3 regions of the Micromonospora sp. NPDC048040 genome follow, and region 2 is predicted to be linked to each of the others. Evidence: riboswitches for the same ligand, from Rfam matches in the RefSeq annotation. Region 2 holds a riboswitch; each other region holds the start of a gene.

Region 1 (3,265 bases), on a different contig from region 2:
CGCAGACCGTCGAGGCGATGCTGGACAGGTCGGCCGTACTCGCCGCCGAGGTTGCCGCCGGGCGCTGCGCCGTCGTGGGCATGTCGTACCGGCTGGCCGCCGGCGAGGCGCGGGCGGTCACCGCCGTGCCGACCGGCGAGCCGCGGGGGGTCGCCGCCGCGCCCACCGGGCCGGGCGCGGTCGACGGGGCACAGCCGGCCGCCAGCGCCGCCCTCGCCTGACCGGTTCCCGCGCTCGCCCGGCGGCCCGGCCCGGACGCCCGACGACGCCCGGCGACGAGGGCCACAGGCGTCGGCAGGGCCACGGGCGACCACAGGCCGTGGACGCAAGCAGGGTCACGGACGCCGACACGGCGACAGACGCCGACAGGGCCGCCCCGCGACTGCGGGGCGGCCCTGTCGTTGGCTGCCGTCAGAGCAGCGACACGTGCACGTGGTCCGTATGGTTCGACGGGCCGCTGTAGGACTTCCAGCCGGTCGCCGGGAACCAGATCTGCCGGTTCCAGATCACGTAGTAGATGCCGAGCCGGTCGGCGTTACGGACCAGGAACGCGGTCAGGTTGTTGCCGTACATGTAGGTGTCGTCGTTGTGCCAGGGGGAGAAGCCACTCCTCTGCAGCGACCAGTCGCAGGCCCGGCCCTTCGGATGCTCGTACGGCCCGCCGGAGCGGTAACAGCCGACGAAGCGGTTGAAGCCGGCCCGCTTGACCTCCTTGTACATGTGCAGCGTGCGCGCGGTGATGCAGCCGGAGGTGGTGGGGTCGTCCTCGGTGCAGGACAGGGGCTTCCAGTCGCCGTCGGCAGTACGACCCGGTGCCATCCGGGCCACCGGCGAGGTGGCGACCACCTTGCCGCTGGTCAGCCCCCTGCCGCCGACCAGTGCGAGCGCCTTCTCCGCCTCGCGCTTGCCGCGGGCCATCTCGTTGGTCAGCTTCGTCTGCTCGCGAACCTCGGCGTCGAGCGCCAGCTTGGCCTGCTCGGCGCGGTTCTTGACCGCGTTCACCTCGGCGAGTTTCTTGGAGTTGACCAGGTTCAGCTCGTCGAGGGCGGCGGCGCGCTTGACGAACGAGTCGGGGCTGGCGGTGTCCAGCAGCATCGACACCGCGCCGATCCGCCCGGTCCGGTAGGACTGGGCGGCGATCTGGCTCACCTGTGGGGCCAGCGCTGCCAGGTCGGCCTGCGCCCGGTCGACCTCCAGGGCCAGTTCCAGTTGGCGCTTCTTCGACTTCGCGAGCTTCGCCTTGGCCTGGACGTAGTTGCGGTTCCGCGTCTCGATCAGGTCGTTGAGCAGCTTGGGCTCGTCGTCCCCGTGGCCGGAGGGCTGGGGCGGTGGGGTGGGTGCGGCCGCCGCCGGGAGGGGCCCGGCGAAGACGGCCAGGGCGGCGATCACGGCCACCACAGGTGTCAACCAGCGGCGTAGGGGTGCCGTCACATTTTTCCCTTCCGTCGACCGCCGACCGGGTTAGCTGACGGGTTCGGGGCGGAAGTGGCCCCTACCGCTGTCGCGGATTCACCCCACGTACCTGGGTCCCCGGCTCGCCTGGCGGCGATTGGGCGGCGGCACCGCAGGCGCCGCTGCGCGCCTTCGGCGGTGACCGGCAGCGAGGTTACCCGAGAGCCCTGCCGGGGATCTACGTCCCTAAGCCGACTAAATGCGTTATTTCGTAACGGCGGAGGGTGAGCAGTGACGCGTTTATCAGGCGGGACGTCCTGATCGGTCACGCTGAGGAGTTTCACCATGCGGTGTCCGTGCTCCCGTCGCGGTCGGGCCACCCGGCGGGGGCGGCGGAGGGGGTGTTTCCGGCGCGCGGCCCGCTGAGGGCCTCCAGCGCCTCGGACCGGTCGGCCGCCGGTCGGGGAGCAGGCGGGGTCGGCGGTGCGCCGCGGTCGGCTGACTCACCGCCGCGCCGGCCGGCCGTGGTCACCACGGCCGCGAGCCCGGTGGTCAGCGGCACGGCGGCGATCAGGCCCAGGGTGGCGACCGCGCTGCGGACGATCTCCTGGGCCAGGAACTCGCTGGTCAGGATCTGGCTCACCGCCCGGGAGTCGGCGGTCAGCAGGAGCAGCACCGGCAGCGAGGCCCCGGCGTACGCCAGCACGATGGTGTTCACCGTCGAGGCGATGTGCGCGCGGCCGACCCGGGTGGCCGCCCGGTACAGCTGCATCCGGGACAGCCCCGGGTTGGCGTGCGCCAGCTCGGTGACCGTCGCGGCCTGCGTCACGGTGACGTCGTCGAGCACGCCGAGCGAGCCGATGATGATCCCGGCGAGCAGCAGGCCGTGCAGGTCGACGTCGGCCTGGAACATCGACAGCGTGGTGGCGTCCTCGGTGCCGAACCCGGTCAGGTGGGTCGCCGCGGTGGCGATCGTGCCGAGCACGCCCGTCAGCACCAGGCTGCCCAGCGTGCCGAGCACGGCGACCGAGGTCTGCGCGGTCACCCCGTGCGTCAGGTAGAGCACCACGAACATGATCAGTGCCGCGCCGACGACCGCGACCAGCAGCGGTGGGCTGCCGGCGCTGATGCCGGGCAGCACGAAGGTCAGCAGGATGGCGAAGCTCGCCGCCAGGCCGGCCAGCGCCGCGAGCCCCCGCCACCGCCCGAACGCGACGATCGCGGCGGCGAAGAGCACCACCAACCAGAGCAGCGGCTCGCCGCGCTGGTGCTCGGCGATGTTGTAGGCGCTCGCCGAGGGGTCGGCGGGATCGGTGAGCTGGACCAGAATGATCTCGTCGCCGACCGCGACCGTCGGCGCCCCCGGCCCTGCCGGTACGGGCGTCTCCACCTGCTGGCCGGCGTCGGGGCCGTCGTCGACGCGTACGGTCACGGTGCCGCAGGGGCCCTCCGCGGCGCCCGGGGCGCCCTCCGGCGCCTCCGGGGTGGGCGGGCACGGCTCCGTCACCACCCGGGTCACCGTGCCGTGGTGGCGGGGCGGATCGGTGCCGGGCGCGGCGTCCGGGGCGTCCCACGGCCAGAGCAGCAGGGCCGCGATCAGGGTGGCGACGAAGAGGGGCACCACCGTCGCGACGAGGATCCGTCGCACCCCCGGCGGGGCGGACGGTGCGGGACGGGTGTGGTCGGCGCCCATCGAGTGTCTCCCAACGAATCCAGGGCGGGGTACGTGCCGGCGGGCCGGTCGGTTCGGCGTGCCCGGGTGGCCGCCGCCGTGGATCGCCCTGTGGTGGCGGGCCGGTCACGCACCGCGACGGCCCGGCCCGGCCGGTCGCGGTCGCTCGATACCGCCGCCCGGTCGGGGCAGCGGTGCGGG
Region 2 (3,265 bases):
CACATCGACCCGGCGATGCAGCAGGACGACCTGACGTCGATGGTCGAGGTGCCCGAGGGCGAGCCGTTCGTGCTGCACCCGGGCGAGTTCGTGCTCGCCTCGACGCTGGAGGTGATCTCCCTCGGCGACCAGCTCGCCGGGCGGCTGGAGGGCAAGTCGAGCCTGGGACGGCTCGGCCTGCTCACCCACTCCACCGCGGGCTTCATCGACCCGGGCTTCTCCGGCCACGTGACGCTGGAGCTGTCCAACGTGGCCAACCTGCCCATCACCCTCTGGCCGGGCATGAAAATCGGTCAGCTCTGCATCTTCCGGCTCTCGTCGCCGGCCGAGCACCCGTACGGCTCGGCCGTCTACGGCTCGCGCTACCAGGGGCAGCGCGGCCCGACCCCGAGCCGCTCCTGGCAGCACTGGCGTACCTGGCCGACCCGCTGACCCGACAGTCGCCGTGAGAACGGGCCCTTCCGCCACCGGGTGTGCCAGGAAGGGCCCGTTCCTCACCCACTCAGCCGGGGCGGCCGTAACTGTGGATCGGGCCGTCGTCGACCTTCTTCATCTTCACCGGCACCCCGGCTCGGGAGGCGTGCACCACCCAGCCCCCGCCGACGTACATGCCGACGTGGTGCAGGTCGCTGTAGTAGAAGACCAGGTCTCCCGGACGCAGCTCGCCCCGGCTGACGGTCGCGGTGACCCGGCGCTGCTGCGCGGCGTTGTGCGGCAGCGAGACCCCGGCCTTCGCCCAGGCGGCGAGCATCAGGCCCGAGCAGTCGTACGCGTTCGGGCCCTCGGCGCCCCAGACGTAGGGCTTGCCGATCTGGGCGCAGGCGAACTTGACCGCGGTGCCGGCCCCGCCACCCGGGTAGCTGGCCGGGCAGGGGGCGGGGCGCAGCGAACCGCCGCCGCCGCTGCCGTAGATCCGCAGCCGCAGCTTCTGCAGCCGGTCGATCTCGGCGTTGATCTGCTTCTTCTTCGCGGCGAGCTGGGCCTCCGTCCGGCCGAGTTGGACGACCATCTCGTCGAGCGGGGCCTTCTTCTCGGCCAGCCGGTCGCGCAGCTCGGCGACCTGCCGCACGTCCTGCTGCTGGTGCTGGGCGAACCGGTCGAGCAGTTCGAGCTGGCCGATCATCTGGTCGGGCGAGCGGCTGCCCAGCAGGGCGTTGACGGCGGAGACGTTCTCGCCCTTGTAGGCGCGGACGGCCAGCGCGCTGACCTCCTCCATCGCCTGCTCGACCTGCTGTTCCAAGGGCTTGATCTGCTTGGCGAGGGCGTCGGCCTGCCGGCGTTTGGCGGCCAGGTCCTGGCGGGTGGCGTTGTGCCGTTCGATGATCGGTTCGAGCTTGTTCCAGTCCTCGTCGATCTGGCGCTCGATCTCGGCGACCGTCGGTTCGGCGTGGGCCGCCGTGGCGCCGCCGGTCAGGACGACGGCGAACGCGGCCAGGGCGGCGAGGGCGGTGGTGCAGCGGTACCAGCGTGGGCGCGGCGCAGCCGTCGTCGGGCCGGCAGGTGCCGACCGTGCCGACGGTGGCCGCGGGGCATGGTGTGCCACCGGGCTCCGTACTCCTTCTTCCCGTACCGCCTACCGGGTTAGCTGACGGGTTCGGGCGGGAAGGGGACGCCCTACCGCAGGTGCTGCGGATTCACCCCGGGGTACCTGGGTCCCCGGCTCGCTCGGGAGCGACTCGGCGGTGTCGGACCGTTACCGCCCGGATGGGCGGACTGTCGCCGGCCGACGAATGACCAGAGTAGAGACGGTCGTTATCGATCCGCAACCCATCGCGCCGTGACACACCGTATTCGTGTGGACCGGTGGGAGCGCGTAACTCCGGTCGACGAAATTTTCCTTCTTCAGTAAGTGACGCATGGAAAGGTATTGACCGGAGGTGGCGCCCGGGGCGAAGGTGGCCCCACATTCGCCCGTCCGACCTGGGGGTCTGATGCACCTGTCAGCGACATCGAGGAGCAGACGCGTCCTGCTGGCCGCCGCCGTGGCGGCCGCCCTGGCGGCGACGCCGCTCACCGCCGCCGGAACCGCCGCCGCCGCGCCGACGACCGACCGGCAGCAGCAGTACGCCGCCGCGGCCGCGGAGTACGGCGTGCCGGAGAGCGTCCTGCTCGGAGTCTCCTACCTGCAGTCCCGCTGGGACACCAACGCCGGAACGCCGAGCACCAGCGGCGGCTTCGGACCGATGCACCTCACCGACGCCGAGTACGTCGCCGCACTGCCCGGGGGCACCCACCACGACGAGGGCACCGAGGACCCGCGGGGCGACGACTCCCGCCCGTCCCTGGCCGGGGCGCACGAGCCGCCAGCCGCCCAGCCCCCCGCCGAAGCCTCGCTGCGGACGCTCGACGCCGCCGCCGGGCTGACCGGAGCCAGCGAGGAGGCGCTGCGCACGGACGTCACGGCCAACATCCGGGGTGGCGCGGCGCTGCTGGCCGCGTACCAGAAGGAGATCGGCGCCCCGGTCGGCGCCGACACGGACCCGGCGGCCTGGTACGGCGCGGTGGCCCGCTACTCCGGCGCGGACAGCGCCGACGCCGCGGCGGCCTTCGCCAACGAGGTGTACGCCGCCATCGCCGCCGGCGACAGCCGGCTGACCGACGACGGGCAGCAGGTCACCCTCGCCGCCCGCGCGGTGCAGCCGGAACGCTCCTGGCTGGACCGGCTGGGCCTGCGCAAGGTTGCCCGGCCCGACGGGCTGGAGTGCCCCGACACGATCTCCTGCGAGTGGATCCCGGCGCCCTACGCGCAGTACGGCCCGACCGTGGGTGACTACGGCAACCACGACCTCGCCGACCGGCCGGCCCAGCAGAAGATCGAGTACATCGTCATCCACGACACCGAGGGCTACTTCGGGCCCAGCGTCAACCTGGTCAAGGACCCGAGGCGGGTGGGCTGGCACTACACCCTGCGCTCGGTGGACGGCCACATCGCCCAGCACATCAAGACCAAGAACGTCGGCTGGCACGCCGGCAACTGGTACGTGAACGCCAAGTCCATCGGCCTGGAGCACGAGGGCTTCGCGGGGCACGGCACCTGGTACACCGAGGCGATGTACCGCACCTCCGCCAAGCTGGTCCGCCACCTGGCGCTGCGGTACAACATCCCGCTGGACCGGCAGCACATCATCGGTCACGACAACGTCCCCGGCACCGTCGCCTCGACCGTGCGCGGCATGCACTGGGACCCGGGCCCGTACTGGGACTGGTCGCACTACTTCGACCTGCTCAAGGCGCCGTTCACGTCGACCGGCACGCCGCACACGGG
Region 3 (3,265 bases), on a different contig from region 2:
CCGGCGCAGACGGCGTGGACCGGCGACCCGGAGGAGCTGGCCCGCGCCCGGGACCAGGCGCTGGGCCGGCGCAAGCGGCACCACTTCACCCTGACCACGAACTACCGCAACTCGGCGGAGATCTTCGCGGTGGCGGCGGCCGAGATCCGCCGGCTGCACCCGGACCTCCCGCTGCCCAGGGCGGTGCGCTCCACCGGCGTCGACCCGGTCGAGCTGGCGGTGCTGCCGGCGGAGCTGGAGACCGCCGTGGTGACGGCGGCCACGGCGTTGCTGGCCGAGGTGGAGGGCACCGTGGGCGTGATCACCCCGGTGCCCCGCCGGGACGAGGTGGCCGGGTGGCTGGGCGGGCTGGGCGCGCCGCGCCTGCAGGTGGTGACCAGCCTGGAGGCCAAGGGCATGGAGTACGACGGCGTGGTCCTGGTCGCCCCGGGCGAGATCCGGGCCGACCCGGGTTCGGGCGTACGGACGCTCTACGTCGCGCTGTCGCGGGCCACCCAGCGGCTGACCACCGTCGACCCGACCGGCTGAGTCGTCCCGACCGGCTGAGTCGCCGACCGCCGCCGGGCAATCACTTGCACATATTGCGATGTGAGCATAGATTGAACCGGGTCCTGACGGGTGACGGAAGGTGGGCGCGTGGGTGCAGGTCATGACCACCACCACGGGTCGGTCGCGAATGCCGCGCACCGCCACCGGGGCCGCCTCTGGGCGGCGTTCGCGCTGCTCGGCGCCCTGATGGCGGTGGAGGCGGTGGCCGCCTTCCGCACCGGCTCGCTGGCTCTGCTGAGCGACGCCGGGCACATGTTCACCGACGTGCTCGGCATCGGCATGGCGCTCGCGGCGATCACCGCGACCCGGCGCGCCGGCGCGGACCCGCAGCGCACCTTCGGCCTCTACCGGCTGGAGGTGCTGGCCGCCCTGGCCAACGCCGTGCTGCTCTCCGGCGTCGCGGTCTACGTGGTCGTCGAGGCCGTACGCCGGTTCGGCGACCCGCCGGAGGTGCTCGCCGGCCCGATGCTCGCGGTCGCCGTGCTCGGCCTGCTCGCCAACGTGGCCGCCTTCGCCCTGCTGCGGTCCGGGGCGAAGGAGAGCATCAACATGCAGGGCGCGTACCTGGAGGTGCTGGGCGACCTGCTGGGCTCACTCGGCGTGATCGGCGCGGCCCTGCTGATCGCCGTCACCGACTGGTGGTGGGCGGACCCGCTGGTCGCGGTGGCGATCGGGATGCTCATCCTGCCCCGCACCTGGCGGCTCGGGCGCGCCGCGCTGCGCATCCTGGTGCAGGCCGCGCCGGAGCACCTCGAGGTCACCAGGGTGCACGACCGGCTGGCCGCCGTGCCCGGCGTGGCCGAGGTGCACGACCTGCACGTCTGGACGCTGACCTCCGGGATGGAGGTGGCCTCGGCGCACCTGACGATGGAGCCGGGCGCGGAGGTCGGCGCGGTGCTCACCGCAGCCCGGACGGCCCTGCACGAGGACTTCCAGATCGAGCACGCGACGTTGCAGATCGAGCCGGGGGCGTCTCCCGGGGCCTGCGGGTCGGTTGAGTGGTAATGAGCACAGCCTTAAATCTGGGAGAGTATTGTTGACTTATGTCGGATTTGACGGTAAGCGGGCAGGCACCCTCAGTCACCTGCGCTGCACCAGTCACACCGGCACCGGTAGGCTCGGCTCCGGCCTCCGCCAGGCGGCACCCACCGGTGCCGGCGGTGGCCGCCGCCTAATCGCCCGGCGGGGCGAACCGGGGAACCATGTTCGTGGGGTGCATCCGCGTCAGCGGTAGGGATCTTCCGTCCCAAACCCGTCAGCTAACCCGGTCGGCGGCTGACGGAAGGACACGTGTATGCCAGTGATGGCACCTGTACGACGACGCGCCGCCCGGTTGGCGGCCCTGATCGCCGCGACGCTCGCCCTCGGCGCCGCGGTCACCCCGGTCACCACCGCCCCCGCGGCGGCCGCCTCCCGGGCCGGCCTGCTCGCCGCAGCCCCCGGCCAGGACCAGGAGGGCGGCACGCCCGCCCTGCGGGCCCAGCTCGAAGCCGCCAGCAAGGGCTACCTGGACGCCAAGCGGGCGCTGGACACGTCGGTCAAGCGGCAGCAGCAGCTCGCCGCGCAGCTCAAGACGACCGAGAGCGAGCTGACCGAGCGGAACAGCAAGGTCGGCGAGATCGCCGGAGTGGCCTACCGGACCGGCCGGCTGGGGGTGGTTTCCGCCCTGCTCAACAGCAGCTCGCCGGACGGCTTCATGGACCGGGCCGCCGCTCTCGACGCGGTGGCCGCCAACGAGGACCGGGCGCTCCGCGAGCTCCAGGAGACCCGAGACCAGGCCACCCGCACCAAGCTCGCCCTGGACGGCGAGATCCGGGAGCAGCGCAAGCAGGTCACGGTGATGGCCAAGCGCAAGGAGCAGGCGGAGCGGGCGCTGACGGTCGCCAACCGGTCGCAGGCAAGTGGCGGCGGGCCGGGCGGCAGCTCCACCGCGACGGCGAAGCCGGCGCCACGCAACTCCGACGGGTCCTGGCCGTCCGAGTCGTGCAGCGTCAACGACCCCACCCCCGCCAACGGCTGCATCACCCCGCGCACCCTGCACGCGCTGAACCAGGCCAAGGCGGCCGGCTTCACCCGCTACGTCTCCTGCTACCGCCCCGGCGGCTCCGGCGAGCACCCCAAGGGCCGGGCCTGCGACTTCGCGGCACAGAAGAGCGGGTTCGGCGGCGACGCCACCGGCGGCGACAGGACGTACGGCAACAACCTGGCGGCGTACTTCGTCAAGAACGCCGACCGGCTCGCCGTGCTCTACGTGATCTGGTACAGGCAGATCTGGCTGCCCAGCAGCGGCTGGAAGTCGTACAGCGGGGCCAACGGCGACCCGTCCAGCGACCACACCAACCACGTGCACCTGTCGGTCTACTGACGTTCGGCCCCGGTGACCCGCGGGCGGGTCACCGGGGCCGACCGCTCCCACCGCCACCTCCCCGGCCGACGGCCGGGGATTTCGCCGTGTCGGTGCCCGGCTCAGCCGGGCGGTGACTCCGGCGGGTGCCCGCCGAGGGCAACGCCGAGCCGGGCCGCCAGCCCGAGGTGGGCGGCGCGCGCCTGGCGGAAGGCGTAGCCGAAGAGCGGGACCGGCGCGGCAAGGGTGATCTCGACGTCGATCCGGACCACGCCGTCCGGCTCGGCCCGCAGTCGGGTCCGGTTGCGCACCGTGGTGGCCGGCCACTGCCGGGCCACGGTGACGATCTCGTCCGGCCCGTCGACCAGGACG

Evidence for each region. Region 2 has a riboswitch for cyclic di-AMP ahead of ACZ6O2_RS09470 (C40 family peptidase). Riboswitches for the same ligand answer to the same signal wherever they lie in the genome.
Region 1: another riboswitch for cyclic di-AMP. It lies ahead of ACZ6O2_RS07675 (coiled-coil domain-containing protein); the one in region 2 lies ahead of ACZ6O2_RS09470 (C40 family peptidase).
Region 3: another riboswitch for cyclic di-AMP. It lies ahead of ACZ6O2_RS04715 (coiled-coil domain-containing protein); the one in region 2 lies ahead of ACZ6O2_RS09470 (C40 family peptidase).

The regions. Positions count from the first base shown of each region.
Region 1 covers NZ_JBVJGT010000004.1:225,804-229,068, forward strand. Annotated here, with positions in the region: gene ACZ6O2_RS07670 (carbonic anhydrase) at 1-221, shown strand, start outside; gene ACZ6O2_RS07675 (coiled-coil domain-containing protein) at 412-1,431, opposite strand; cyclic di-AMP (ydaO/yuaA leader) riboswitch at 1,435-1,566, opposite strand; gene ACZ6O2_RS07680 (YibE/F family protein) at 1,733-3,085, opposite strand.
Region 2 covers NZ_JBVJGT010000006.1:50,715-53,979, reverse strand. Annotated here, with positions in the region: gene dcd (dCTP deaminase) at 1-432, shown strand, start outside; gene ACZ6O2_RS09470 (C40 family peptidase) at 503-1,543, opposite strand; cyclic di-AMP (ydaO/yuaA leader) riboswitch at 1,556-1,692, opposite strand; gene ACZ6O2_RS09465 (N-acetylmuramoyl-L-alanine amidase) at 1,932-3,265, shown strand, end outside.
Region 3 covers NZ_JBVJGT010000003.1:39,805-43,069, reverse strand. Annotated here, with positions in the region: gene ACZ6O2_RS04725 (HelD family protein) at 1-528, shown strand, start outside; gene ACZ6O2_RS04720 (cation diffusion facilitator family transporter) at 637-1,554, shown strand; cyclic di-AMP (ydaO/yuaA leader) riboswitch at 1,708-1,839, shown strand; gene ACZ6O2_RS04715 (coiled-coil domain-containing protein) at 1,853-2,914, shown strand; gene ACZ6O2_RS04710 (SRPBCC family protein) at 3,016-3,265, opposite strand, start outside.